Regions from separate parts of the Bacillus sp. FAU18 genome, predicted to be linked through region 2. Evidence: riboswitches for the same ligand, from Rfam matches in the RefSeq annotation. Region 2 holds a riboswitch; each other region holds the start of a gene.

Region 1 (7,899 bases), on a different contig from region 2:
GCAAATTGCAGACCGGGTGTATCAAATGGTTCTGAAAGGGGAGCTTGTCCAAGGGTTTACAACCCCTGGACAGTTCCTTCATCTTAAAGTGAGCGAAGCGATTACGCCTCTTTTGAGAAGACCAATCAGCATCGCAGACGTCAACTTTGAAAAAAATGAAGTCACCATCATTTATCGGGTAGATGGGGAAGGGACAAGACTCTTGTCACTGAAGCAGCAGGGAGAACTTGTGGATGTCCTCGGGCCTTTGGGAAATGGCTTTCCTGTTAATGAAGTTCAACCCGGAAAGACGGCTTTGCTGGTAGGAGGCGGAGTAGGTGTGCCGCCTCTCCAAGAGCTGTCGAAACGCTTGAATGAAAAAGGGGTTAATGTCATCCACGTTTTAGGATTCCAATCGGCAAAGGATGTTTTTTACGAGGAAGAATGCCGGCAGTATGGAGACACGTATGTGGCAACAGCTGACGGAAGCTACGGGGAAACCGGATTTGTCACAGATGTGATTAAACGGAAAAATCTAGAGTTTGATATCCTCCTCAGCTGCGGGCCGACACCGATGCTCAAGGCGTTAAAACAGGAATATGCCCATAAAGAAGTATATCTGTCGATGGAGGAACGAATGGGCTGCGGAATCGGCGCATGCTTCGCGTGTGTGTGCCATACAAACGAAAGTGAGACATCCTATGTAAAAGTATGTCTCGACGGGCCTGTATTTAAAGCTCAGGAGGTGGCGCTGTAATGCTAGAGGTGAAATTGCCGGGACTTGATTTGAAAAACCCAATCATTCCTGCATCAGGCTGCTTCGGTTTTGGAAAAGAATTTTCACGTTTTTATGATTTGTCTTGTCTTGGAGCCATCATGATTAAGGCTACGACAAAGGAGCCACGCTTTGGGAACCCGACGCCGCGGGTAGCTGAGACTGGTGCTGGAATGCTCAATGCGATCGGTCTCCAAAATCCGGGGCTGGATAGCGTGTTGCATAATGAGCTGCCGTGGCTTGAGCAGTTTGATATGCCGATCATTGCCAATGTCGCAGGTTCTCAAGTCGAGGATTATGTTGAAGTCGCAGAGCATATCAGCAAAGCGCCTAATGTTCATGCTCTTGAATTAAATATTTCCTGCCCGAATGTGAAAACAGGCGGAATCGCTTTTGGCACGAATCCTGAGATGGCTGCCGATTTGACAAAAGCGGTGAAAGAGGTTTCGGATGTACCCGTTTATGTGAAGCTTTCCCCGAACGTGGCTAATATCACAGAAATTGCATTAGCGATCGAGGAAGCGGGAGCGGACGGTCTTACGATGATCAACACACTAATCGGCATGAGACTCGATTTAAAAACTGGCAAACCGATATTAGCGAATAAAACAGGGGGACTTTCAGGCCCTGCTGTGAAGTCGGTTGCCATTCGCATGGTGTATGAAGTCAGCCAGGCGGTCAACATCCCGATTATCGGAATGGGAGGCGTGCAGACGGCTGAAGATGCCCTGGAATTTCTTCTCGCGGGAGCAAGCGCAGTCGCTGTCGGAACAGCAAACTTCGTGAATCCTTTTGCATGTCCAGAGATTATTGAACAGCTCCCATCTGTTTTGCGCCAATACGGCTATCAATCAATTGAAGAATGCATCGGAAGGAGCTGGAATCATGAAAAACAACCTGCCCATCATCGCGCTTGATTTTGCATCAGCTGAAGAAACACTTGCGTTCTTAGCGCCTTTTCAGCAAGAACCGTTATTTGTAAAGGTTGGAATGGAGCTTTTTTATCAAGAAGGGCCATCGATCGTGAAACAATTAAAAGAAAGAAACTGCGAGCTGTTTTTAGATCTCAAGCTTCATGACATCCCGACTACTGTAAACAAAGCGATGAAGCGCCTTGCCAGTCTTGGAGTAGACCTCGTCAATGTTCATGCGGCCGGGGGCAAAAAAATGATGCAGGCAGCTCTCGAAGGCTTAGAAGAAGGTACGCCGACTGGAAAAAAACGTCCGTCACTTATCGCGGTAACCCAGCTGACAAGCACATCTGAACAAATCATGAAAGATGAACTGCTGATTGAAAAGTCTCTGATTGATACGGTTGTGCACTACAGCAAACAGGCGGAAGAAAGCGGACTGGATGGAGTGGTCTGCTCTGTTCATGAAGCAAAAGCCATTTACCAAGCGGTGTCGCCTTCATTTCTGACTGTCACTCCGGGGATCAGAATGTCAGAGGACGCTGCGAATGACCAAGTCCGCGTAGCGACGCCTGCCATTGCAAGAGAGAAAGGTTCATCAGCGATTGTAGTAGGACGCTCGATTACAAAAGCGGAAGACCCGGTAAAAGCCTATAAGGCTGTCAGACTTGAATGGGAGGGAATCAAATCTTGAAACAAATCATCGCAAAACATCTATTAGACATCCAAGCTGTATTTTTACGCCCGAACGAGCCGTTCACATGGGCAAGCGGCATTTTATCACCAATCTACTGTGACAACCGCCTTACGCTATCTTTCCCAGAGGTCAGAAACGAAGTTGCCTCAGGTATCAGCAAGCTTGTCAAAGAGCATTTTCCTGAAGCTGAAATGATTGCGGGAACAGCAACTGCCGGTATTCCTCATGCTGCTCTTGCGGCTGACCGTTTGAATCTTCCGATGTGTTATGTGAGGAGCAAGCCGAAGGCGCACGGAAAAGGCAATCAGATTGAGGGAGCTGTGCAAGAAGGGCAAAAAACAGTCGTCATTGAAGACTTAATTTCCACAGGAGGCAGCGTGCTTGAAGCTTGTGCAGCTCTACAAGCGGCCGGCTGTGAAGTGCTTGGTGTCGTCTCAATCTTTACGTACGGACTTCCAAAAGCGGAGGAAGCCTTCGCAAAGGCAGAACTGCCATACTACTCATTAACTGATTATGATACGCTCACAGAGGTCGCGCTTGAAAACGGAAATATTCATTCAGATGATCTAAAAAAGCTGCAAACATGGAAACGAAATCCCGAGTCAAAAGATTGGTTTAAAAAATAAAAAATAAATTCAAATGATGTAAAGAGGCTTCAAAGCCTTGCTGTACTTGAAAACAGGCTATGAGGCCTGTTTTTTTATTAATCCTATAAAAAAAGTCGGGTTGACTTATGTTAGAATTGTGCTAAAATTTACTACAAATCTAAAAACTTATCAAGAGCGGCTGAGGGACTGGACCTATGAAGCCCGGCAACCTGCATAGTTTGTAAGGTGCTACTTCCAGCAAAATGAATTCCATTTTGAAAGATAAGGGCTGCATGCTGTTCCTGTCTTTCTTTCCGCCGGATTGAAAGTTTTTTATTTTAAGAGGTAAAAAGGCTATCTGTATATCAGCAGCCGCGAATCACATTACATGGGAAAAGACAACCGGCAGAAAGCTACTGTTTGTTTGTCTCCGAAAGGAGGAAAGAAGAAATGTTAACGTATGATAATTGGGAAGAACCAACGATTACATTTCCGGAAGACGATCCTTATAAAGGAGCGCTGTCAGTTTTAAAATGGGCATACGGCCATTACGGCAATCAGCTTGTTTATGCCTGCAGTTTCGGAATTGAGGGAATCGTTCTGATTGACTTAATTTATAAAGTGAAAAAAGACGCAGAGATTGTGTTTCTTGATACAGGACTTCATTTTAAAGAAACCTATGAAACAATTGAACGAGTGAAAGAGCGTTATCCGGGTCTTAATATCATCCTGAAAAAACCAGACCTCACCCTTGAGGAACAAGCCGAAGAACATGGTGACAAGCTGTGGGAAAGAGAGCCGAATCAGTGTTGCTATCTTAGAAAGGTCGTTCCTTTAAGAGAGGCGCTTTCAGGACATCCAGCCTGGCTTTCCGGCCTGCGCCGTGATCAAGGGCCAAGCCGTGCCAATACGAATTTCTTAAACAAAGATGAAAAATTCAAGTCAGTAAAAGTTTGCCCGCTTATCCATTGGACTTGGAAAGACATTTGGAGATACACATCCCGGAATGAACTGGACTACAATCCGCTTCATGACCAAGGATATCCAAGTATTGGCTGTGCGCCTTGCACTGCTCCCGCTTTTACAGCAGAGGATTTGCGCTCAGGCAGATGGAATGGTATGGCGAAAACAGAATGCGGACTGCATGAATAAGGAGCTGCAAAATGGAATTAGCCGCTATTTTATTTAGCTTGTTTTTTGCGATGAATATTGGTGCAAGCGGCGCTGCAGCTTCGATGGGGGTTGCTTACGGCTCCGGAGCCATCAAAAAGAAAACCTACGCTTTGATCCTATGCGCAGTCGGTGTCTTTGCCGGGGCGGTCATTGGCGGAGGCGAGGTTGTAAAAACAATCAGCTCCGGCATTATTCCTGAGCAGACGATTACACTGACGATTGTTTGCATCATTATTGGAGCTGCTGCCCTGTCGCTCTTTACTGCTAATCTGCTCGGCATTCCTTTGTCGACAAGTGAAGTAACAGTCGGGGCGGTTGTCGGCGTGGGAGTGGCTTATAAAGTATTGTTTGTGAACAATCTTCTGATCATTGTGTCATTTTGGGTTTTTGTCCCGCTGTTCGCTTTCGGCTTCACCTATTTCGTATCTAAGCTGTTTCGTTATTTTAAGATTGAAGTAAAATCTTCTAAAAAACAAAAAATCCTCGGCATTGTTTTGTTAGTTGCCGGATTTTTCGAAGCATTCTCTGCCGGCATGAATAACGTGGCGAATGCTGTTGGCCCGTTAGTAGCTGCCGGTGTGCTTGATGTCGGAAAAGGAACCTTGTATGGAGGAGCTTTTGTTGCTCTTGGCGCACTGTTATTAGGCCGGCGTGTGCTAGAAACAAACGGGAAGAAAATTACGAGATTCTCCAAAGGGGAAGGCATTCTCTTATCCGGTACAGGAGCAGGACTTGTGATCATCAGTTCTGTATTTGGGATGCCGGTGCCCTTGGCGCAAGTCACGTCATCGTCTATTATCGGAATAGGCATGGCAAAAAACGGTCCGAACGTGTTCCATAAACAAGTTGTTCAAACGATGCTGAAGGTATGGATCGCATCGCCGTTTTTATCTTTATCGATTTCTTATCTGCTTGTATCCTTGTTTTTAAAAGCAGATTATTATTCGATCTTTATCATGGTAAGTGTGCTTTTAGCGGCGGGCGGTGCCGTCAGCCTGACAAAGGCCATTCGTAAAGAGAGACGCTCAGTCCACGAACAAGGCGGGGGAATCTGATCATTAATCTGAGTAATTTTATAAGTTAACTAGGAGGAGATGGATATTATGAGCTTAGCACCACACGGAGGAACATTAGTAAACAGGGTAGATGAATCATATGATGTGAGCGGCATTCAAAAAGAAATTGAACTTGATTTAATTTCTTTCGCGGATTTGGAATTGATCGGTATCGGTGCATACAGCCCGATTGAAGGTTTCTTTAATGAAAAAGATTACGTATCTGTAGTCGAAAACATGCGTCTTTCTTCCGGCGTTGTCTGGTCTCTTCCGATCACGCTTCCGGTCGATGCGCAAAAAGCAGCGGAACTGTCACTTGGTGAAACGGTAAAGTTAACGTATGAAGGAGAAACATACGGCGTTATCCAAATCGAAGACCTGTACGTGCCTGACAAACAAAAAGAAGCTGTCAATGTGTACAAAACAGATGAACAGGAGCATCCTGGTGTTAAAAAGCTGTTCAGCCGCGGCAATACATATGTCGGCGGACCGATTACGTTGATTAAAAAAGCTTCAAAACAGTTCCCTGAATTTACATTTGAACCGTCAGAAACGAGACGCCAGTTTGCGGAAAAAGGCTGGGAAACCATTGTCGGTTTCCAAACAAGAAACCCTGTTCACAGAGCGCATGAATACATTCAAAAAACGGCTCTTGAAACAGTAGACGGCTTGTTCTTGAATCCGTTAGTAGGCGAAACAAAATCTGATGACATTCCAGCTGATGTACGGATGGAAAGCTACCAAGTGCTTCTTGATCATTATTACCCGAAAGATCGCGTTTTCCTTGGTGTCTTTTTAGCGGCGATGCGTTATGCAGGCCCGAGAGAAGCAATTTTCCACGCGCTTGTCAGAAAGAACTACGGCTGCACACATTTCATCGTCGGCCGTGATCATGCAGGTGTAGGTGACTATTACGGAACATACGAAGCACAGGAGCTGTTTGACACATTTAAACCTGAAGAACTCGGGATTACGCCGCTGAAATTCGAGCACAGCTTCTTCTGTAAAAAATGCGGAAATATGGGAACAGCGAAAACATGCCCTCATGGCAGAGAGCATCACGTCATTTTATCAGGCACTAAGGTAAGAGGCATGCTGAGAGACGGTGTGCTGCCGCCTGCTGAATTCAGTCGAAAAGAAGTCGTAGAAGTGTTAATCAAAGGGATGAAGAAAAAAGAAGAAGTAGGCGTATCTTAAGGAGGACTGGCAGTGACAAATCGCGATATTGTATGGCATGAAGCCTCTATCACAAAAGAAGAGTACCAGCAAAAAAACAAGCATAAAAGCTCCATTCTCTGGCTGACAGGGTTAAGCGGCTCAGGCAAATCAACGATTGCCAACGCCGCTGCGAGAGAATTGTTTGAGCAAGGCTATCAAGTGATTGTGCTTGACGGGGATAATATCCGTCACGGCTTAAATAAGGATCTTGGTTTTTCTGATGAAGACCGAAAAGAAAACATCCGCCGAATCGGAGAGGTGGCGAAGCTTTTTGTTCAGCAGGGAACCATTGTGATTACTGCTTTTATCTCTCCTTTCCGCGAGGACAGACAACAGGTTCGCGAGCTTGTGGAAGCGGGCGAATTTAATGAAGTCTACATTAAATGCGACCTTGATATTTGTGAACAAAGAGATCCGAAAGGGCTTTACAAAAAAGCAAGAAACGGCGAGATTCCGTTCTTTACAGGAATTGATTCTCCTTATGAAGAACCGGAAGCTCCAGAGCTCGTTCTTGATTCAGGACAGCATGACCGTGAAGCGTGTAAAAATCAGCTGATCGAGTTTGTTAAACAAAAATTGAGCTGAATATGATCTGCTGCGTTCTTCTCAGGTGCCGGAATGCAAGCGAGAACATCATCACAGCGAATGCTCTGGAAGAACTCGAATAGATCGGGGGAAATACGATGGGGAAAGTATATATTGTAGGAGCGGGTCCCGGTGACCCTGATCTGCTGACAATTAAAGCGCTGAAAGCCATTGAAAAAGCTGATGTCATCTTATATGACAGATTAGTAAATAAAGAGATTTTACAATATGCCAAAGAGCAAGCAGACCTGATCTACTGCGGGAAGCTTCCGGATTTTCATACGATGAAGCAGGAAACCATCAATCGATTTCTTGTGAAGTATGCGCAAAAAGGGAAAATGGTTGTCAGACTGAAAGGCGGAGACCCTTTTGTGTTCGGCAGAGGAGGGGAAGAAGCGGAATGCCTCTCTGAAAATGGAATTCCGTTTGAAATCATCCCCGGCATTACGTCTGGAATCGCGGCAGCCGCTTATGCCGGGATTCCTGTTACTCATCGGGAGGCGGGCTCTAACGTCGCTTTTGTAACGGGTCATTATAAAAAAGAAGAAGATTTTGAGGAAAAGTGGAAAGCGCTGGCTACAGGAATTGATACACTTGTCATCTATATGGGTATCAAAAACGTGCTGCAGATTGAAAGAAAACTCCTTGAAAACGGCCGGGATGGTTCTACGCCGGCAGCCTTTATTCATTGGGGAACAACGGACAAGCAAAAATCTGTTTTTTGTACAGTTGACACCCTTTCAGAAACGGTGGTAAAAGAAAACATTACAAATCCGAGTTTAATTGTCATTGGAAATGTTGTAAATTATCACTATAAGCTGGAATGGTTTGAATCTGAATTGAAAAAACAAGATTTAAGCGAGGCGTTGTAAAAATGAAACAAGCAATTTTATATGTCGGCCATGGCAGCCGGGTCAAA
Region 2 (7,899 bases):
CTCCGCATTCGCTTTAGAAGCGCCATGTTCGATTTTGCCGATTCCGTTAAAGATAGAAGAAGCGGAATCCTTCATCACACCGTGCTTCAAGATATAGCCTTCAGAAGCTTTACCGAAATGGATGATTTGTGTTGTGAAGTTTTCTGTTTGCTCTCCTCTTCCGACAACAACTGTTTTCGTATCGCCGTATGTGCCGTCACCGTAAAGGTTTGTTGTATTTTCGGAAATCGTGTCGCCGTCGTTCATCAGGCCAAGAGCCCACTCGATTTTGCTGTCGCGTCCGCGCGCAGCACCGCGGCGGTTCACATAAGTTGTCACACCGCTTGACAGATTATCCACCGCACCGTATGTCACGCTGGCATTATCACCTGTGATGACCTCACTGATAATATTGAAGACAGCGTCTTTCGGGTTTACAGTGCTGATGTAGTTTTCTACATATGTTACAGAGCTGTGGTCTTCAGCCACAATCAGCACGTGGTTGAATAGAGCTGTATCATTGCTTTCGTGGACATAAACAGCCTGAACCGGCGTCTCCACCTGAACATTTTTCGGAACATAAAGGAATGCTCCTCCGTTAACAAGAGCCGCGTGAAGTGCAGTTAACTTATGTTCGTCAACTTTCACGCCGTCCTTCATAAAGTATTTCTCCACCAAGTCGCTGTGCTCACGTGCAGCAGTCAGAATATCAGTGAAGATGACGCCTTTGTCTTTCAATTCTTGAGAAAGAGAAAGATATGCCGGCGTCTGGTCACGCTGTACGTATAATGTTTTATCTTCGTTTTCAACGTCGATCAGCGCTTTTACTTCATCAGTCAAATCTTCTAATGAAGAAAGCGGTTCGTTATCCACTGTATGCTTCGCGAAATTCGTGAAGTTCCAGTTTGTGATTTTTGTTTTGTCAGGTTTCGGCATCGGCAGATCCTCAGCTTGTTCAAGAGCCTGTAAGCGCAGGTTCTTCAGCCAGGCAGGTTCTTGGTGCTTTTCGGAAAAGCTTTTGAGATACTCCTGATCTACGGATAGTTTTGTACCTAGTGTCATATTAATCCCCCTAACGCTTACGCTTCTTGGCCAACAGTTTCGTCTTCAATGCCAAGTTCTTGTTTGATCCAGTCATAACCTTCTGCTTCAAGACGCTGTGCAAGCTCTGCACCGCCGGATTTTACAACGCGGCCTTGCATCATAACGTGAACAACATCCGGAGTGATGTAGTTTAACAGGCGCTGATAGTGAGTGATCATCAGGCAGCCGAAGCTTTCGCTGCGCATTTTGTTGATCCCTTTTGATACAACTTTCAAAGCGTCAATATCAAGACCTGAGTCGATTTCATCAAGGATGGCGATTTTCGGTTCAATCATCATTAATTGAAGGATTTCGTTGCGTTTTTTCTCCCCGCCTGAGAAGCCTTCGTTAAGATAGCGCTGAGCCATTTCAGGGTCCATTTCAAGGAACTCCATGTTTTCGTCCATTTTGCGGATGAATTTCATGAGAGAAATTTCATCGCCTTCTTCTCTGCGCGCGTTGATTGCTGAGCGAAGGAAGTCGGCATTTGTCACACCGCTGATTTCACTTGGGTACTGCATCGCAAGGAATAAGCCTGCCTGCGCACGCTCGTCCACTTCCATCTCCAGTACATCTTTGCCGTCAAGCGTGATGCTGCCTTTTGTTACTTCATATTTAGGATGCCCCATAATAGCAGCTGATAATGTGGATTTACCAGTTCCATTCGGGCCCATTACTGCGTGGAATTCTCCACCTTTTATTTCAAGGTTTACACCCTTTAAGATCTCTTTCCCTTCGATTTCAACGTGAAGATCTTTGATCGTTAATGTTGAAGCAGCCATATCTATACCTCCAAAAATATATAATCATTATTCTCATTTTATTCTCATTCTAATTTTATAACAAATGAAAAGTAAATACAACTTTTTATCGTGCCTTGCACATTCCTCAAGTTTAACAAAGATCAGCACTTTATTAAAGCGATTGAAAAAGAAAAAGAGTGGATTCCCACCCTTTTTTAAAAGATTGATTTTCTCAATAAGCTCCCGCAGAAATCCGCTTGCTTTTTTCATAATCAAGCTCTCTCTGCCGCTCTACCTTCATTCTTGTTTCCAGCCGGCGTCCATATTCCTCGTATCCAATTCCGTGTGACAGCTGCATCGCTTTTTCCATTTCTGACGTATAATCGAGGTTCAGTCTGTCCTGGCTGCTGCAAATAATGAATCAATCCCTTCATATATTTGCTTTTTATTGTACCAGTGCTGCGTTGGATGCCGCAAAAACGATTTGGCGTGAAATAGCGGCAGATGAGACGAAAGCATCCTTTCAGAACAAATGAGAATGGTTTTTCGGAATATTCCTTCTCTTAATGCGTGGTGTTTCCGAATTCCTCAATGCACTGTTGAACAACTGTCACGCCTTGGCTGAAAGCTGCGCCGCCTCCAAATGCCGCTGCCACACTGACGGCTTCGAGAATGTTTTCTTCTGTCGCTCCCTGATCGAGACAGCCTTTTGTATGATAGATCATGCAATATTCGTCCTGAGCATTGATGGCAATTCCGAGGGCGATCAGCTGTTTTTCTCTTTCAGTCAGAGAATTCCCGGCAAAGCACTGTTCAGTAAATTCGTTAAATTTCCTTCCCATCAGCGGCATCTTTTGTTCAAATGTACCTAAACCATGTTTATATTGTTTTAACGCGTCCTGCATGCTTCCTCTGTCTTGATTCAAAGAAAATCCCTCCATCTGTTTAACATTCCTTTTTATTATGAACAGCTTTTAGGAAAATACGCGAAAAAAACCCCGGATTTCTCATCCGGGGTTTCAGCCTTATTCAGATACAGGAAGCACAGCTCCGTCGTATTTTTTCTCGATGAAGTCTTTGATCTTTTTAGAGTGAAGAACTTCCATCAGCGCTTTGATTTTTGCAGAATCTTCTTCGCCTTTTCTTACTGCGATGATGTTAGCGTATGGGTTGTTTTTCGTTGATTCTACTTCAATTGCATCTTTTTTAGGATTTAATTTATTTTGGATCGCATAGTTTACATTGATGAAGGCCGCGTCTCCTTCTTTGTTTTCATATGCTTTTGCCGTTAATTCAGGCGCCACTTTTTTGAATTCAAGGTTTTTCGGGTTTTTCTTAATGTCTTTCAGTGTTGCGTCAATTGTTTCTACCTTAGAATCAAGAGTGATTAATCCAGCGTTTTCAAGCATTGCAAGCATACGTCCTTGTTCAGCAACGTTGTTTGTCAGAATGATTGTCGCACCGTCTGGAAGGTCTTTCAGTGATTTGTATGTTTTAGAGTAAATACCGAATGGCTCTAAGTGAACAGCGCCGGCATTCACAAGTTTGTAATCTGTGTTTTCTTTCATTTCTTGCTCAAGGTAAGGAATGTGCTGGAAGTAGTTCGCGTCCACTTCTTTATCAGCTAAAGCTTTATTGTACATTTTGTAATCACTAAGCACTTTCACTTTCAGCGTATAGCCTTTTTCTTTCAGCAATGGTTCAGCTTCTTTTAAAATTTCCGCATGCGGTGTTTTTGTTGCCGCAACGACAATTTCTTTCTTGCCGGATTCAGCGCCGTTATTCGAACCGCAGGCAGCCATGACTCCTGCAAATACAAGCAGTAATGCACCCAAAAATAGCTTTTTCAATGTAAATCCTCCCTTATCGTTTGTCTATAATATTTGTTATTAGATCACCGATGATTTGAATAATAAACACGATGATTAAAATAAACACAGTAGCAACGAAGGTAACATCAGCGTTATTAGACTGATATCCTTCTACGTACGCAAGGTTTCCAAGGCCTCCTGAACCAATGGCTCCGGCAATTGCCGTTGAGCCGATCAAAGCGATGGCAGTAACCGTAATGCCAGAAATAAGAGCAGGCATTGATTCCGGAATCAGCACTTTGAAAATAATCGTAGACGTTTTCGCGCCCATTGATTTAGCGGCTTCAATCACACCTTTATCCACCTCACGCAGCGCGATTTCAACAAGGCGCGCGTAAAATGGTGCCGAGCCGATTACCAGCGCCGGCAATGCGGCGTTTGGCCCTAAGATCGTGCCGACTAAAAATTTCGTAAAACCTAATAGTAAAATAATTAAAATAAGGAACGGAATCGATCTGAATATGTTAACAACGGCCGCAATCACAGAGTTGACCGCTTTATTCTGCCAGAGGCTTCCTTTGCTCGTCAGAAAGAGCAGCAAGCCGAGGATGACCCCGATGACAAAAGCAAACAGTAAAGAAATCAGCGTCATATAAAGTGTTTCATATGTCGCGTTCCATAATTCAGTTAAATCAACGTTCGGGAAGTATTTTTCAAACATTCGTGATCACCTCTGCTTTCACCTGTTTGTCATTAATGAATCGGATCACGTTTTGCACTTCTTCCTCGTCCCCGTCAATGTGGATGAACAGTGAACCGTAAGCCCCATCCTTCGTCTGCGAAATTTTCCCTTGCAGAATATTGACGCTGACATTGAAGTTTCTGATCATCTCTGTAATCAGAGGCTGTTCAGCTGACTCACCGACAAATGTGAGCTGAACCATTTTTCCTGATGCTGTATCATCAAGAAGGTGCTGAAGCGTCTCTTTCGTTTCTTCCGGCTCTGTCACCTGCTGAACAAATCGTTTTGTCATTTGTTCCTTTGGATTTTTGAAGACATCGAGAACCTCGCCTTCTTCGACCACCTTGCCGTTTTCCATGACGGCGACTCTGTTGCAGATTTTGCGGATGACATGCATTTCGTGCGTAATCAGCACAATCGTCAAACCGAGTCTTTCATTAATATCGGACAATAGATCCAGAATTGAATCTGTCGTTTGCGGATCTAATGCTGATGTCGCTTCGTCACAAAGAAGAACCTTCGGATTGTTTGCAAGCGCTCTGGCAATTCCCACACGCTGCTTCTGACCGCCGCTCAGCTGGGACGGATATGATTTTTCTTTTCCTTCTAAACCTACCAGTTTAATCAGTTCATTGGCGCGCTTGATCCGCTCGCTCTTTTTCACTCCGGCAATTTCCAAAGGAAACATGATATTATCTCTGACAGTCCGCGACCAAAGCAAATTGAAATGCTGGAAAATCATACTGATCTCATGGCGTGCTTTTCTTAAACCGCGTCCATTTACTTCATTAATCTTGGTTCCCGCCACTTCCACGGTTCCTGAGGTTGGTTTCTCAAGGCCGTTCAGCAGACGGATTAAGGAACTCTTACCAGCTCCGCTATATCCTATAATTCCAAAAATCTCACCTTTTTTAATGGAAAGCGAGACATTTTGGACAGCATTGACATCTCCATGTTTCGACTTGTAAATTTTTGAAACATCCTGAAGATTGATCAAAGCAATCACCTGCCTTAACACTATTCTAAGAAATCTTCCGGTTTTTTCTGCAAAAGAAAAGCCTTTCTGCACACTTGAGCAGAAAGGCTTATATAAAATGCCTTTCTCTCATCTTTCAAAGCTGAACGCTTCGTGTGAATTGGCACCATTTCAACAGTGTTGATGGTTGCCGGGCTTCATAGGGCACTTCCCTCCACCTCTCTTGATAAGAGAAATATATAGTCTTTTTCGTCCGGAAATTCTTAATGTAGAATAGCACGGCGAATGATTAAATGTCAATAAAATAAATGATGTCAACTTTTACTATTATAATAATTTATTATTTTTTAATTTTTTAAAATCCTCTGAAAAAATCCATTTGTCAGCCAGAGAATGGCTTCCAGTTTTAACAGGGCCCTGAATGACCCCTTTACTTTGAGGCTTCCGCTCTGAATGAGGTGCTGAAGGGAAATGTCTCCGTGCAATAAATCAATAATTTCCGTTTGGTTTCCGTAAAAGGTCAGGTTGGACGTTTGGGGCGGGGAAACTTTTTTCATTTCTCCCTGTTCGTTTATTGAGACGGTTAAGGCTTCTGCTTCTCCTTGGAAGGTAATGAGCAATGTTGAGGCATTCAAAAGGGGTTTTAAAAACAGATGCTGATACTCATCTTCTAAAACTTCCGCTTTCTCCATATGTACAACCTCCTATTTGTTGGTCATACATACACATTTCTCTCTTTGTCGCAAGAACCCCTTTATAAAACGAACGACAATTTCATTGGATATGCTGAGAAATATGTCATAAATGGGATGCGGAAGATGATTTTTGTTTGATCAGCTCATATAAATAAGAAACGGAATGAAATGCATATCCTCTTTCGACCATCTTTCCGCCTTTAAACAGCAGAAAACAAGGGACGCTTTCAATTTGATACGCTTTTGCGAATGTCGGAGAGTAATTGACATTGTTTTGATAGAAGGCGACATCAGGCAGCATTTCTTTCACCACTGTCAGCATTTTGCTTGCAAGCTGGCAGGTGCCGCAAAACGGAGTATATAAATATAGAAGGTACACATCATCTTCAATGTGGTCAAGTTCGTGTTCTTGGAGTTCTTTCATGCTATACACCTCGGGACTTTCTTTCAAGAAAAATAGTATGGACATTCAGATTCGCACGCAGCAATACAGAGGCGACGTGGTGCCTGGGCGCAGCCGCTACTTCCTTATAGGCTCTGTCGATATGGAGATGGCAGGCTTCATTAAATTCACGCTTCAGCTGTTTTCTCAATTTCTCACCTGATTCATCAGCATCAACTAATATATAGACGTCTTTATCATAAAGCTCGTCAGCCAATTCCTCAAGCCTCAGCTGGCTGATTGTTCCGTTTGTGCAGATAATGCGCACCGGCTCATTCAGGACGCTTTCGATTTTCTCTTTATCTGATTTCCCCTCGACAATCATAACCTTTTCCAGCTCATCCATCTTCATCTTGTTCACCTGCCGCGTCAAATTTGAAACGTTCAGATTGTAAAAGAAGGCAGTGAAATTCACCGCCAACATTAACACCAGCCGTTTTCGTAGTCACAATCTACATATTTTGCGTCGTCTCCAGAGACCACATCGGCTGTCTTATAAAATTTCTCATTTTCAAAGGAATAACCGGACTTAAGCTCATATTCATTCATGCTTGTCATTTGGCCGATCATCTCATTATCATGATATAACGAGAGCCGGCCATTTTGAAAGCGGCCTGTCACGTCATTGGTGACATCGAGCTTTTGTTTGTCGAAAGCCATATTGGACACCTCCCATAACGTTAGCGTGTCCAATTGCTTTTACGGCTATCCTGTTTTAGTCTTCTTGTGTCATCTCTTCGTATTGCTCTGCTGTCATCAGTTTTTCAATTTCAGAAGCGTCAGATGGCTCAACGACGATCATCCATGCTTTTTCGTACGGAGATTCGTTGACGAATTCCGGACTGTCATCAAGATCTTCGTTTACTTCCACAACCGTTCCGTTAATCGGTGCATAAAGCTCAGATACCGTTTTAACGGATTCAACACTGCCGAATGGCTCGTCCGCTTTGATTTCAGCGCCCACTTCAGGAAGTTCGACAAACACGATGTCGCCTAGTTCGGACTGGGCAAAATGCGTAATTCCGATTCTGGCTTTTTCTCCTTCAACTTTTACCCACTCGTGTTCTCCTGAGTAACGCAAATCTTTTGGTATGCTCAATTGAATCCCTCCATTTTTTACAGCACTACAATAAGAAGATACCACACTTTTCAAAAAAAATTTACATTAAGCCCAGTTTTCTTCAAATTGGTCTTCTTTAAATCCGACAGTCACTTTTTCGCCGTCTGTTGTAAGCGGGCGTTTGATCAGCATACCATCTGAAGCCAGCAGCTCGAGCTGTTCGTCCTCTGACATGTGATACAGCTTTTCCTTGAGATTGAGTTCGCGGTATTTCATGCCGCTCGTGTTGAAAAATTTCTTGAGATCCAGCCCGCTTTTTTCATAAAGCGCTTTTAATTCTTCTTTGCTTGGCGGCTGCTCAGCAATAT
Region 3 (7,899 bases), on a different contig from region 2:
TTTTGCAAGTGTGACACCCGACCAGTAATCAGGATAACCCGGATCGGGAACCAAAATCGTATCACCGGGATTCAACAAGCATTGCGGGAGCTCGACTAGACCGGCTTTTCCGCCGAATAATACAGCGACTTCGGTTTCCGGATCCAGATCAATGCCGTATTCTCTTTTGTAAAATTCAGCAGCCGCTGACTTCAGACGGTATGAGCCGCGAAAAGACGAATATTTATGATTCTCAGGATCAGCAACAGCTCGTTTCATCTCCTCGACAATATGTTCAGGAGTCGGCTGATCTGGATTTCCCTGTCCTAGATTGATTACGTCATGTCCTTCTGCGAGCTTTCGGTTCACTTTCTGCACCAGAGAAGCGAAGAATTGTTTAGGCAATTCCTTCAATACATGAGACTGTTCAAATTTCATCTATTCTCACCTTCTAAAAAAATCTTGAAATGATAGTCCATCATCATATATGGTTAAATGAAAAAAGTAAAGAAAAATTTGGGGTGTTAAAAAGATGAAATGGACGATATCTTGTCTTCAATTTGATATTTCATACGGAAAACCTTCGGAAAATATAAAAAAAGCTGAATTTTTCATCGAAAAAGAAAGCAAACATGCTGATGTTCTTGTTCTGCCTGAATTATGGACGACCGGATATGATCTGGCCAATCTTGATGAACTCGCTGACGAAGACGGCCGCTCCGCTCAGAGCTGGCTGAAGAAAACGGCAAAAAAACATGGTGTTCATATTGTCGCCGGATCGGTCGCTGTCAGGGAGAATTCTGATGTTTATAATACAATGTACATCGCGGATAAGGAAGGGCAAATCATTAAAGAGTACAGAAAAGCCCATCTTTTTCAGCTGATGGATGAGCATCTGTATTTATCAGCCGGTTCCGAAGACGGATACTTTGAGCTTGACGGCGTCAAAAGCTCAGGATTGATCTGTTACGATATCCGTTTTCCGGAATGGATCAGAAAACATACGACAAAAGGCGCCAACGTGCTGTTTATTTCTGCGGAATGGCCTCTTCCCCGCCTTGATCATTGGAAAAGCCTGCTTATTGCGCGGGCCATTGAAAACCAATGCTTTGTCGCAGCCTGCAATTGTACCGGTTCAAATCCGGATAATGAATTTGCAGGTCATAGTCTGATTATTGATCCATGGGGGCGTGTACTTGCTGAAGGCGGCCGGGAAGAAGGCATAGTCCGAGCGGAAATTGACCTTCAAGAAAGCGCAGAAGTTCGGGAGAGCATTCCTGTTTTCGATGATATCAGAAAAGATTTATATTAAAAAATATATTGACAACTAACTAAATTACCTGTTACCATGTTCATCAACTGATAAATTAGAATTGTCAAACAAGTGAATATATTCTCTTATCGAGAGTTGGGCGAGGGATTTGGCCTTTTGACCCCAACAGCAACCGACCGTAATTCCATTGTGAAATGGGGCGCATCTTTTTCGCGCCGAGACGCTAGTCTCTTAAGGCACGGTGCTAATTCCATTCAGATCTGATCTGAGAGATAAGAGAGGCGGACATAGATGTTAAGCCTCCTTCTCTCTGAGAAGGAGGCTTTTTTACGGCCACATATTAAGTGATTACATAATTGGAGGTTATGATGATGGGAGTCACAAAAACACCTTTATACGAAACGTTAAATGAAAGCTCCGCTGTGGCGTTGGCGGTGAAGCTTGGCCTTTTTCCAAGCAAAAGCACGCTGACATGCCAGGAGATCGGAGACGGCAACTTAAATTACGTTTTTCATATTTATGATCAAGAACATGACAGAGCATTGATCATTAAACAGGCGGTTCCGTATGCAAAAGTGGTGGGAGAAAGCTGGCCGCTGACAATCGACCGTGCAAGAATCGAAAGCAGCGCTCTCATCCGTCAGGGCGAGCATGTGCCTCACCTGGTTCCAAGAGTGTTTTATTCTGATACGGAAATGGCGGTTACCGTCATGGAGGATCTCTCTCACCTCAAGATCGCAAGAAAAGGACTCATTGAGGGTGAAAACTATCCTCATCTGGCACAGCACATCGGTGAATTTTTAGGAAAAACACTTTTCTACTCATCAGATTACGCGCTTGAACCTAAGGTGAAAAAACAGCTTGTTAAACAGTTTACAAATCCAGAGCTATGCGACATTACGGAAAGACTTGTTTTTACAGATCCTTTCTTCGACCATGACACAAATGATTTTGAAGAAGAGCTCCGTCCTTTTGTCGAAAAGCTTTGGAATAATGATAGCGTTAAAATCGAAGCCGCTAAGCTGAAAAAGTCATTTTTAACGTCTGCAGAAACGTTGATTCATGGTGATTTGCATACAGGAAGCATTTTCGCAAGTGAACACGAAACAAAGGTGATTGATCCTGAGTTTGCTTTTTACGGACCGATCGGCTTTGATGTAGGGCAATTTATCGCCAACTTATTTTTGAACGCACTCAGCCGTGACGGGGCTGACAGAGAGCCGTTATATGAACATGTCAACCAGGTCTGGGAAACGTTTGAAGAGACGTTTAGTGAAGCCTGGCAGAAGGACAGTCTGGATGTTTACGCCAACATCGACGGTTACCTCACTGATACGCTCAGCCATATTTTTGAAGAAGCAATCGGATTTGCGGGCTGTGAGCTGATACGACGCACGATCGGCCTTGCCCATGTAGCTGACCTGGATACGATCGTGCCGTTTGATAAACGAATCGGCAGAAAACGCCTGGCGCTCGAAACCGGCACAGCCTTTATCGAAAAACGTTCGGAATTCAAAACGATAACAGATGTTATTGAATTATTTAAGTTACTTGTAAAGGAATGATCCATTCATGACCCATTCATTTGCTGTTCCACGTTCTGTTGAATGGAAAGAAACAGCTATTACCATTTTAAATCAGCAAAAGCTTCCTGATGAGACGGAATATTTAGAGCTGACGACGAAAGAGGATGTATTTGATGCGATTGTCACGCTCAAAGTAAGGGGCGCTCCGGCGATCGGCATTACGGCTGCCTTCGGACTAGCGCTTGCTGCCAAAAACATTGAAACAGATAATGTCACGGAATTCCGCCGCAGACTGGAAGACATCAAACAATATTTAAACAGCTCACGGCCTACCGCCATTAATTTGTCATGGGCGCTTGAGAGACTGAGTCATTCGGTCGAAAACGCGATTTCCGTAAATGAAGCAAAAACAAACCTTGTCCATGAAGCCATTCAGATTCAGGTCGAGGATGAGGAAACGTGCCGGTTGATCGGCCAAAACGCCCTGCAGCTTTTCAAAAAAGGCGACAGGATCATGACAATCTGCAATGCCGGCTCAATCGCGACAAGCCGCTATGGAACGGCGCTAGCTCCGTTTTACTTGGCCAAACAAAAAGATTTGGGATTGCACATTTATGCCTGTGAAACAAGGCCTGTCCTGCAAGGTTCACGCCTTACTGCTTGGGAGCTGATGCAAGGGGGCATTGATGTCACTCTGATCACAGACAGCATGGCCGCCCATACGATGAAGGAAAAACAAATTTCCGCTGTTATCGTCGGAGCCGACCGAATTGCAAAGAACGGTGATACGGCAAATAAAATCGGCACATACGGTCTTGCTATTTTAGCAAACGCCTTTGATATTCCGTTTTTTGTCGCCGCACCTTTATCTACATTTGATACAAAGGTCAAATGCGGCGCTGATATCCCGATAGAGGAACGGGATCCCGAGGAAGTCAGGCAGATTTCCGGAGTTCGGACCGCTCCATCCAATGTGCCTGTCTTTAATCCCGCTTTCGACATTACACCTCATGATCTCATCTCAGGAATCATCACAGAAAAAGGGATTATGACCGGAAACTATGAAGAAGAGATTGAACAGCTGTTTAGAGGAGAAAAGGTGCATTAAAAAACCGCTGGACTTTGCTCATTTGGAGCCGAGTCAGCGGTTTTTTTGTTTCTTTTTGTTAACATTGATGATTTCATCTTTTTGAGCGCTTGATAAGATATGCAGTTTCACAAACAGTTCGGCAAAAACGGCAAGTTTCTCAGAGCGGCTCGGCTTCAATTGCTTTGTCCTCCTTTTTCATCAGACCAACTTTTTTAACTTAATAAAATGATATGTCGGCCGTGAAAAAAAGGGAACGTGCCATATGTTTTATTTTTCTTTATAGGAGATTCGCTCGATGTTTAGCAAAAATGCTTTGATCTCGGTTTTGCTTCCGGCGTATCCTGTTAACGCACTGTTTTTGCCGATCACTCTGTGGCACGGGATAAAAATCGGCAGGTCGTTACGTTTATTAGCCTGTCCGACAGCCCGCACCGCTTTCGGACTGCCGACCGCAGCGGCAATATCCGCATAGCTTCGGGATTCACCATATGGAATCCTCTCCAGTGCCTGCCACACTTTTTGCTGAAAAGGAGTGCCCTTTTGGCTGAGCGGCAGGGAGAATGTCTTCCTTTCGCCTTCGAAATATTCTTGAAGCTGTTGTTTCGCTTCTGCAAGATTAGGTGTTTCCTTGTGCTCAGTATTCTGAACCGTTTCTTTCCAATCCACCCAATCTTCCTGACTGAGAAATAGACGAGTGATCCGGTCCTCCTCTTCGGCAATGATAAGTTCACCGAGCGGCGTTTCGGCTGTCGTATAGTAGTTCATTCATCATTCCTTCTTTCTTCAGCATTCTGTCTGACAGGAAGCGTAATATGGAAAACGGTGCCCTTCCCTTCTTCACTTTCTACCATAATCTCGCCTTGATGTTCTTCAATAATTTTATAGCTTACCATAAGCCCAAGTCCAGTACCCCGTTCCTTTGTCGTATAAAACGGTTCACCAAGTCGCTTTAATTTATCTTCTGTCATTCCGATTCCCTCGTCTTTTAAGGAGATAAGAACATGATCTGGATCCAATGCCTTTATCGTTACAAAAATATTTCCGCCGTCAGGCATCACTTCGATGGCGTTTTTTAATATATTGATAAAAACCTGTTTCAGCTGATTCGGTTCACAGTAAATCGGGGGAATGTCGTCAATTAAATCAAGTTGCATTTGTACATTGCTGAGATTGGCTTGCGCATTTAGAAGGTCTATCGTGTCCCTCATAATTTGGGTAACATGTTTTTCCTCATACATAATGGCCTGGGGCTTGGCTAAAATCAAGAATTCGGTGATGATGGATTCGATGCGCTTTAGTTCTGAGGTGATCACGTTGAAGTAAAGGGCGTAGTCTCCCTCGACACTCCCTTTCAGAAGCTGAATGAAGCCTTTAAGAGCAGTCATCGGATTTCTGATTTCATGAGCAATGCCGGCTGCGAGTTCGCCGACAACATGAAGGGTATCTGATTTGCGCAGGCGTTCCTCCAATTCTTTTCGCTCTGTTACGTCTTTAAAGATAGCCAAGTTCATATTTTGAATAATATTCCGTTTAAAAGAGAATTCGAGTTTTCTGTTATCACCGCTGCTCAGCAAAAATGGAATTTCGTTGTCCATTTCATCAAAATTAATCTGCCTTGCCGGTGATGCCAGATTTTCTATTTCATAAGCAGAAATAATATCTAACAGGCTGTGCTGTTTTATCTCTTCATGTGACAGTCCCAAAATATGGCTTGCTAACGGGTTGGCGTCGATGATCCTGTATTGATTGTCGAACAATACATTGCCGTCCATTGAGCCGTTGAACACTTTTCTGAATTTCAGCTCGCTTTCCCGAAGCTCCTTTTCCATCCGCTTTCTGTCGCTTACATTTCTTAAGATCGTCAAATGCTGATTTTCAAGGATTGTCCGTTTTGAAGTAAATTCAAGCTCTTTGAATTGCCCGTTCCCCATTTGAAACAGCAGCTCTTCTCTGATCTCTCCGTATTTTGCGTATTTCCTTTTCGTTATGCTGTATTTCTGCTGCGAGTCAACGAGAAAATCACACAGCTTTCTTTTCAACAGCAAATTCATCGGCAGCTCAAAAATTTTACAGGCTGATTGATTCGCTTTTACGATTCTTCCGTCATTCGACCAGATGATGATGGCGTCCATTGCATTTTCAAAGATTTCTCTGAAGCGCTCCTCACTTTTAAAGAGCTGCAGCTCCATAGACCGCTTCTCTGTGATATCCCTCATAATGGACATATAAAAACCGCTGATGATGTTTGATGTAATCGTGAATTCAAATAGTTTTTGAACTCCTGAACGAAGCTTGACAGGCAGCTCCCCCTTCGCTTTTCCCTTGCGGTTGAGCGCCTTCCAGATATTGTCGAAATCTTTTCGTGAGCCGCTGTCTATAAACTCATACAAAGATAAATGAGACAGCTCATTATGATTGATTTCAAAGCTTTTACAAAAGGACAAATTGGCATCAATAAAACCGCCATCTTTATCAAACAGGACGATTCCGTCAACTGCTCTGTCAAACAAGTCCTTAAAAAGCTGTTCATTCATAGAGAATTCCCGCTCGAGAATCTTCTTAGAAGATATGTCCCTCATGACAACAAAAAAGAAATCCTCGCCAATACCTCTTTTGGCCAGAAACTCTATGTATTTTGTTGCCCCGCAATCAAGCCTGATCGGAACCTCCTTCCACAGAAAGCCTTTTTTAAAAAACTTCTTTACGGAAAGATTCAGTTCATCCTTTGGGATTGAAAACAAAAAATCCAAAACAGAACGCTTTTTCAAATCTTCCGAGTCAACTTGAAGCATCCTTTCTGTTGCTTCATTTGCCTGAACAATCCGCATTTCGTTATCACAAATAAAAATAGCATCGAGCGTATTGTTGACAATCACTTGATGCTGATTCAATTCCTTTTTCAGTCGCGCGTTTTCTTCTTTGAGGCGATTCAGTTCCTCTCGCAGCTCCGAGTTTGTCTGGACACCAAGAGTTTCCATGCATGTACACTCCTTCTTCAAAACCTATCCCTCAATATTTCTACAAAATGCGGGAACTTCCTTCATTTGCCCTATAAATTTCAGAAAATTTCAGCGCCATTACATTACGAAGACATTTTCTACGATCCTTACCGTCACTTTACATCGACCTAACAATCAGCATTTATTTAGATTCCTTTTTCATCTTTTATTTTAAAATATGTACCAGCAGGGAATAATCTCTTAGTGACTGATGAAAGAGAAGGTGATGCTATGAGTAAATCGCGGGACAGTTATTTTGATAACGCAAAATTTTTATTGATATTCCTTGTTGTATTCGGTCATATCCTTCGTTCCTTTATTAATGATAATCATTTTATGCTCTACCTCTACAAGTTCATTTACACATTCCATATGCCTGCATTTATTCTTGTATCCGGTTATTTCGCGAAAGGCTTTAAACGGGCGGGATATGTAAAAAAGCTGGCGGTCAAGCTGATTATTCCGTATTTGATTTTCCAAATCATTTATTCCGTCTTTTATTACATTATGCAAGATGAAAGCATGGCAAATGTGAACCCGATTGATCCGCAATGGTCGTTATGGTTTCTTGTAAGCTTATTCTTTTGGAACCTGCTCCTATATCCTTTTTCAAAGCTTTCAAAGCAGTGGGCGCTGTTTGTCAGCTGCGGAATCGCCGTGCTGATCGGTTATCTGGACTTTGTCAGCAGCACGCTGAGCTTGTCACGGACATTCGTATTCTTACCGATGTTCCTTGTCGGTTTTTATTTAAATAAACATCATTTTGATTTATTGAGATCAAAACGCGGCAAACAAATTGCGCTCGGAGTGCTTGCCGCCGTATTCGTCATCTGCTGGGGCATTGATTTTGACTATTCTTTTCTGTTTGGTTCAAAACCGTATTCTTCATTTGGAGACGTTACCCTGGTAAGCGGACTATCCCGAATCGGCTGGTATGTACTCGCCTTTGGGGCAACCTTCAGCTTTTTAGCGCTTGTTCCGCAAAAACGGTATTTCTTTACCAGATGGGGAACCCGGACATTTTACGTGTAT

The links. A riboswitch is a leader RNA that binds a small molecule or an ion and turns the genes downstream of it on or off. The one in region 2 is predicted to bind S-adenosylmethionine.
Region 1: another riboswitch for S-adenosylmethionine. It lies ahead of AC0OMU_RS05000 (phosphoadenylyl-sulfate reductase); the one in region 2 lies ahead of metN (methionine ABC transporter ATP-binding protein MetN).
Region 3: another riboswitch for S-adenosylmethionine. It lies ahead of mtnK (S-methyl-5-thioribose kinase); the one in region 2 lies ahead of metN (methionine ABC transporter ATP-binding protein MetN).

Annotation. Positions count from the first base shown of each region.
Region 1 covers NZ_JBVYHZ010000003.1:899,951-907,849, forward strand. Annotated here, with positions in the region: gene pyrK (dihydroorotate oxidase B electron transfer subunit) at 1-736, shown strand, start outside; gene AC0OMU_RS04985 (dihydroorotate dehydrogenase) at 736-1,671, shown strand; gene pyrF (orotidine-5'-phosphate decarboxylase) at 1,640-2,359, shown strand; gene pyrE (orotate phosphoribosyltransferase) at 2,356-2,988, shown strand; SAM riboswitch class I at 3,133-3,238, shown strand; gene AC0OMU_RS05000 (phosphoadenylyl-sulfate reductase) at 3,400-4,101, shown strand; gene cysP (sulfate permease) at 4,113-5,177, shown strand; gene sat (sulfate adenylyltransferase) at 5,226-6,374, shown strand; gene cysC (adenylyl-sulfate kinase) at 6,387-6,980, shown strand; gene cobA (uroporphyrinogen-III C-methyltransferase) at 7,079-7,852, shown strand; gene sirB (sirohydrochlorin chelatase) at 7,855-7,899, shown strand, end outside.
Region 2 covers NZ_JBVYHZ010000004.1:1,216,116-1,224,014, forward strand. Annotated here, with positions in the region: gene sufD (Fe-S cluster assembly protein SufD) at 1-1,041, opposite strand, end outside; gene sufC (Fe-S cluster assembly ATPase SufC) at 1,059-1,844, opposite strand; gene AC0OMU_RS17455 (YuzK family famiily protein) at 2,038-2,175, opposite strand; gene AC0OMU_RS17460 (carboxymuconolactone decarboxylase family protein) at 2,369-2,746, opposite strand; gene metQ (methionine ABC transporter substrate-binding lipoprotein MetQ) at 2,831-3,655, opposite strand; gene metP (methionine ABC transporter permease MetP) at 3,669-4,337, opposite strand; gene metN (methionine ABC transporter ATP-binding protein MetN) at 4,330-5,355, opposite strand; SAM riboswitch class I at 5,461-5,567, opposite strand; gene AC0OMU_RS17480 (SCP2 sterol-binding domain-containing protein) at 5,682-6,026, opposite strand; gene AC0OMU_RS17485 (thioredoxin family protein) at 6,133-6,453, opposite strand; gene AC0OMU_RS17490 (toprim domain-containing protein) at 6,455-6,817, opposite strand; gene AC0OMU_RS17495 (YusG family protein) at 6,895-7,131, opposite strand; gene gcvH (glycine cleavage system protein GcvH) at 7,187-7,570, opposite strand; gene AC0OMU_RS17505 (arsenate reductase family protein) at 7,637-7,899, opposite strand, start outside.
Region 3 covers NZ_JBVYHZ010000003.1:694,869-702,767, reverse strand. Annotated here, with positions in the region: gene mtnE (methionine-glutamine aminotransferase) at 1-417, opposite strand, end outside; gene AC0OMU_RS03980 (carbon-nitrogen family hydrolase) at 512-1,291, shown strand; SAM riboswitch class I at 1,375-1,531, shown strand; gene mtnK (S-methyl-5-thioribose kinase) at 1,624-2,817, shown strand; gene mtnA (S-methyl-5-thioribose-1-phosphate isomerase) at 2,825-3,886, shown strand; gene AC0OMU_RS03965 (hypothetical protein) at 3,920-4,045, opposite strand; gene ogt (methylated-DNA--protein-cysteine methyltransferase) at 4,136-4,633, opposite strand; gene kinE (sporulation two-component system sensor histidine kinase KinE) at 4,630-6,846, opposite strand; gene AC0OMU_RS03950 (acyltransferase family protein) at 7,099-7,899, shown strand, end outside.